One region of the Limosilactobacillus pulli genome, then DNA from elsewhere that is predicted to be linked to it. Evidence: predicted binding sites of a transcription regulator. Region 1 holds the regulator's gene; the other holds the start of a gene.
What was found. The regulator CtsR, encoded in region 1, represses protease genes until heat stress. The targets are predictions, from matches to a motif close to TTGGTCAAAAAAGGTCAAANA.

Region 1 (3,144 bases):
ATTGTTTCCTCCGTATCATTTTTGGTAGCGGTAACATTATAATAATCCGCTTATTGAACTGAGACAACCAACGAAAATTAAAACTGGATATTAATGGTAATTATGTCTATAAAATCAATCGTAGCATCTTGCCGATTTATACTTTTTAACCATCTTGAAAGCCTTTGCTTATTTTTGATAAGTGTATATCTGCACAAATCAAAAATAATTTTGAAAGTGCTTTAGGTAGCTGTAAACGCCTTGATTACGCCTAAATAGCCACTTTCTAATTAAATGGTCTAGTTTAAATGTGCAAACATTCACTTTCCAAATGGAGCTGAATCTGCTAAGATAGTGGCTGTAAAGGAAATCTAATGATTGCAAAGGAGATTTTGCTCTATGAAAGCTGCTGTTATTCGTGAAAACTGTGATGGTTTCGTTGACGTCAAGGATGTAACGCTGCGTGACCTGAAGCCAGGTGAAGCACTGGTTGACATGGAATACTGTGGTCTTTGCCACACTGACCTGCACGTTGCTGCTGGTGACTTTGGCAAGAAGCCTGGTACGATCATCGGTCACGAAGGTGTTGGCCGTGTATCCAAGGTTGCTCCTGGCGTTACCAGCCTGAAAGTCGGCGACCGGGTATCCATCGCTTGGTTCTTCAAGGGCTGTGGTCACTGTGAATACTGTCTGACTGGCCGTGAAACGCTTTGCCGCAACGTTCTGAACGCCGGCTACACTGCTGATGGTGCCATGGCTGAACAATGCATCGTACCTGCTGACTATGCAGTTAAGGTACCAGAAGGCCTGGACCCAGTAGAGGCTACTTCTCTGACTTGTGCCGGTGTTACGATGTACAAGGCTCTGAAGGTTTCCGGCATCAAGCCAGGTCAATGGGTATCAATCGTTGGTGCTGGTGGTCTGGGTAACCTGGGTATCCAATTTGCTCACAACGTATTTGGTGCTCACGTTGTTGCCGTTGACGGTAACCCTGACAAGCTGGAAGCTGCCAAGAAGGAAGGCGCTGAAGTCCTGATCAACCGTCACGACGGCAATGTTGACGAACAGATCCAAGAAAAGGTTGGCGGCGTTCACGCAGCTGTTGTTACGGCCGTTACGCCAGCTGCCTTTGACCAAGCTGTTGACTCTCTGCGTCCAGATGGCAAGCTGGTTGCCGTTGCCCTGCCAAAGGGTGACATGCAATTGAACATTGCTAAGACGGTTCTGGATGGGATCGTAGTTGCCGGTTCTCTGGTTGGTACTCGTCAAGACTTGGCTGAATGTTTCCAATTCGGTGCTGAAGGCAAGGTTCACCCAATCGTTAAGACTCGCAAGCTGGAAGAAATCAACGATATGATTCAAGAACTGAAGGACAACAAAGTGGTTGGCCGGAACGTCGTTGACTTCGTTCACAACAAGTAATCGAATAATGGCTGGGATAAGCAGTTCCTGGCAATCCTAAAAATAAGGTTCACCGCTGTTTTAATAGCGGTGGACTTTTTTGATTCTTTCGCCCAGATATTTTCAAGTATATATGGTAGAATTAAGGTCAATATTAGTCAGATGAAGAACGAGGGGGCGAAACTTTGGAAGACCGCAGTATATCAGATGTTATTGAGGCATACCTCAAAGAGATTCTTGGTAACTCAGAACAGATTGAAATTCGTCGCTCGGAGGTTGCCAATCATTTTGACGTGGTACCTTCACAGATCAATTATGTAATTAAGACTCGCTTTACTCTGCAGAATGGCTATCTGGTGCAAAGCAAGCGTGGCGGTGGCGGCTATATCCGGATTGAGCGCATTAATCTACTGGATGATGTTGACGTCTTGGATATGCTGATCAATGCGATTGGTGATTCGATCAGTGAACGCGATGCCTTCGATGTCATTAGAACCTTATATGAAGAAAAAGTCGTTACACGACGCGAGGGTGATCTGATGATGGTGATGGTTGCCAAACAGACCTTGAAACTGGATAGTCGGGTTAAGGAAAATCAGCTGCGGGCTCGGGTCCTAACCTCGCTGCTGAACCGACTGCGTTTTGAAAGCTAGAGAGAAAGAGACGGTGATTTAATGGACAATAATTCATACACCCGAAGTGCACAAAACGTTTTGCAGATTGCCCAAGAACAGGCACATTACTTTAAGCATCAGGCCGTGGGGACCGAACATCTGCTGCTGGCTTTGAGTATGGTTTCCAATAGTATTGCCGGCCGTGTTTTAAGTCAATTCAACATTACCAGTGATGACATCAGAGAAGAAATTGAAAGTCTGACCGGCTATGGCACGATGCAAGAAGTTGATCGCGATACCTACCTGCCGGACTCACCCAAGCTGCGCAGTATTCTGGCACTGGCTAGCCAGATGGCACAACGACTGCAGGCTCCTCAGATTGGCACTGAGCATTTATTGCTGGCACTTTTGAGTGATGACGCAATTTTGTCGTCACGAATTTTGAACAATCTAGACGTCAACCCTAAGCAGGCGCGGCGGATTCTGTTAAGACGATTGGGAATTGCTGAAAATCAGCAGCGACGTGCGCCAAGGCGACGTCCAAGTGAAGACGATAGCAGTGATGGTGAGGTTCAGGGGACGCCAACGCTGGATAAGCTGGCGCGCGATCTTACTCAGATTGCGCGTGGTGGCGGCATGGATCCGGTAGTTGGCCGTGATCGTGAAATTAAACGAGTCATTCAGATTCTCAGTCGGCGAACCAAAAACAACCCAGTTCTGATTGGTGAGCCTGGGGTTGGTAAAACAGCGATTGTTGAAGGCCTTGCTGAACGGATCGTAGCCGGTCGGGTTCCCGAAGAGCTGGCTGATAAACGACTGATGATGCTGGATATGGGATCTTTGGTTGCCGGTACCAAGTATCGTGGTGAGTTTGAGGATCGCCTGAAAAAAATCATTAACGAGATTTACCATGATGGTCATGTGATTTTATTCATCGATGAACTGCATACCTTGGTTGGAGCTGGTGGTGCCGAAGGGGCAATTGATGCCTCAAACATCTTAAAGCCAGCCCTGGCCCGTGGTGAACTGCAGACGATCGGGGCTACGACGCTTGATGAGTATCAAAAATACATTGAATCAGACGCAGCCTTAGAACGACGTTTTGCTACGGTTCAAGTCGAAGAGCCGACTGCAGAAGATGCATTAAAGA
Region 2 (3,144 bases), on a different contig from region 1:
AGATCGTCTGCGGCTCACCAAACATCGCTGAACACGTCAAGGTCGTCGTTGCCAAGGTTGGCGCCATGATGCCAAGTGGACAGATCATCTGGCCAGGGGCTTTAGTGGGTGTGCCAAGCAACGGGATGATCTGTGCAGCGCGTGAATTAAACCTGAAGAATGCTCCTCAAAAGCCGGGCTGCCTGATTTTGCCTGATGACTTTGGTCAGGCTGGCGATGCTTTTGACTTTGCACGCGGCAATCAGCTGTTTGCCTAAATGGCGGCAAGGAAAGGAAAATCAGCATTATGGAAAAAAGTTATTATTTTGTAGGCATCAAGGGTACCGGGATGGCCGCTTTGGCACGGGTACTGCATGACCGCGGCTATCATGTTGAAGGCTCAGACATTGAAAAAGAAACCTTTACGCAGGCGCCTTTGGAACAGGCCGGTATTCAGATTCACGACTTTGACCCAGCAAATATCAAGCCAGGGATGATCATCGTGCAAGGAAATGCCTTTGGCGACGATCAGCCAGAAATCGTTCGGGCCAAGGAACTGGGCGACAAGGTGCAAAGCTACCCAGATACGGTTGAGGAACTGGTTGCGCAATACACTAGCATCGGCGTTGCCGGCGCACATGGCAAGACCAGTACGACGGCGCTGCTTTCACACGTCTTGAGCTCAGTTGCACCAACGACTTATCTGATTGGGGACGGTGAAGGGGTTGGCACGCCTGATTCACGCTTCTTTGTCTTTGAAGCGGATGAATACCGTGATCACTTCTTGGCCTACCATCCAGACTATGCCATCATGACCAATATTGACTTTGATCATCCCGACTTCTTTAAAGACATCGATAACGTGCGCGACTCATTTGAAACCTATGGCAAGCAGGTTAAAAAGGCCGTCTTTGCCTGGGGTGACGATGAAAATCTGCGCAAGCTGCAACTGGACGTGCCGATCTATTACTACGGTACCAGTGAAAAAGATGATTTCCGGGCCGTCAATATTCAACGGACGCCGCAAGGATCGACTTTCGAGGCTTGGTTTAAAGATGAGAAGCTGGGCGAATTTGAGATTCATCTATACGGTGAGCACAGTGTCTTGAACAGTCTGGCTGTCATCGCGGTTGCCTACATGGAACAAGTCGACTTAAAAGATATTGCTAAGGGGCTGGCCAGTTTTTCTGGCGTCAAGCGGCGGTTTGCCGAAAGTCATGTTGGCGATATGACGCTGATCGATGACTATGCCCATCACCCAAGCGAAATTAAGGCTACGATTGATGCTGCCCGCCAAAAGTATCCCGATAAACAGGTACTAGCCGTTTTCCAGCCACATACCTACAGTCGACTGCAGGCTTATCTCAAAGAATTTGGTCAGTCTTTGAGCGCTACCGACAAGACGTTTGTCACACCAATCTTTGGTTCCATTCGTGAAAATGCTGGTCATGTCTCCAGCCAAGACTTAGAAGACCTGATTCCGGGCAGTGAAGGCATTGACATGGACTCGATGGATAAGCTTTTGGCCTACCATGATGCTGTCGTTGTCTTCATGGGTGCCGGTGACATCGAAAAATACGAAGATAAATATAAGAATTTATTATCCAATGATTAAATTGCTTGTAGAAAATGGTGGCTTTTGCTACCATTTTTTATATGAAAGACAATATTGGTCAAACTAATTTGACCGCTTAATTGAATGAAAGAAGGGGAGCTTATGTTCAACTCTACACCAGAGCCCGAGCAAAGAAGGCGTGTCGTCAATGAAGCCGGCTTAAATGGCTTTTTGACGAAGATGTATGGCTTTGTCGGTCTGTCGGTTTTTGTTTCGGCCGTCAGTTCATTTTTGGTCATGACGACCTTTAGAGCTGCCGTGTTTGGCTATTTTACCCAGCATGCTGGGATGATGTGGCTGCTATTATTGTTGCCAATTGCGCTGTCGATGGGGATCAGTGCCAGTGCTACCCGGAATCCAACCGGCAGCTTTATTATGCTGATGGTGCTGTCGATTATGTACGGGGTTGAGTTTGCCTTGCTGGCCGGCGTTTATACCGGTGCCGATATCACGGCGGCCTTTGTCTCATCAGCAACGATCTTTATCGTAATGGCGCTGTATGGGACGCTGACCAAACGCTCGCTTGATCGCTTCGGTGCTCATGCAATGGCGGCCTTGATTGCTTTGATTTTAGCCTCTTTGATCAACATGTTCTTAAACAGCCCTGCGATCACCTACATTTTCTCCTACATTGCCGTGATTATCTTCGTTATTTTGACGGCCTATGATGCTCAAAAGATGAAAAACATCTATCTTGAGTACAATGGTCAGGTTTCAACGACTGGTCTGGCAGTCATGGGAGCGTTGCAGCTGTATCTGGACTTTATCAACCTGTTCATTCAGCTGCTGCAGATCTTCGGTATGGGCGATGATCGGCGCAACTAATATTGGATAAAATTTAAATTGGCTCTGCATCAATGATGGTGCGGAGCCTTATTTATTTTTAATCAGCAAAAATGTCAGGGCCAGGCAAAGTCTGTTACAATCAAGAAAGAAAATAAAAGGACGAGGTAGTTTAAATGGCAGAAAAACTGTTGTTGATTGATGGTAACAGCATTGCATTTCGTGCTTTTTTTGCGATGCATAATCAAATTGACAGATTCACCAACCAAAATGGCCTGCATACTGCGGCAATCTATGGCTTTAAGCTGATGTTGGATCACGTGTTGGCTAATTATCATCCAGACAAGGCACTGGTTGCTTTTGATGCCGGCAAGCAGACCTTTCGAACGGAAATGTATGCTGATTACAAAGGCGGCCGGGCCAAGACGCCGACTGAATTGACCGAGCAGCTACCCTATTTGCATGAGATGCTGCATGCTTGTGGGATCAAGACCTATCAGCTGGCCAACTATGAAGCTGACGATATTATCGGTACCCTGGCTAGACTTGGTGATGAAGCCGGTGACGAGACTTTGATCGTGACTGGGGATCGAGATCTGACACAATTGGTAACCGACAAAACTACAGTTGCCGTAACGATCAAGGGCGTCACGCAGACTGAGATGTATACGCCGGCGCACTTCCAAGAAAAATTCGGGGTAACGCCGACTCAGTTTATCGATATGAAGGCCTTGATGGGCGATAGTTCCGATAATTATCCTGGGGTC

Region 2: the regulator CtsR is predicted to act here: its motif matches at 1,639-1,659, upstream of QOS03_RS00655 (Bax inhibitor-1/YccA family protein).

The regions. Positions count from the first base shown of each region.
Region 1 covers NZ_CANCWQ010000004.1:16,543-19,686, forward strand. The annotation lists gene adhP (alcohol dehydrogenase AdhP) at 379-1,401, shown strand; gene QOS03_RS02065 (CtsR family transcriptional regulator) at 1,566-2,033, shown strand; gene QOS03_RS02070 (ATP-dependent Clp protease ATP-binding subunit) at 2,055-3,144, shown strand, end outside.
Region 2 covers NZ_CANCWQ010000001.1:121,096-124,239, reverse strand. The annotation lists gene ytpR (YtpR family tRNA-binding protein) at 1-257, shown strand, start outside; gene murC (UDP-N-acetylmuramate--L-alanine ligase) at 284-1,594, shown strand; gene QOS03_RS00655 (Bax inhibitor-1/YccA family protein) at 1,697-2,419, shown strand; gene polA (DNA polymerase I) at 2,554-3,144, shown strand, end outside.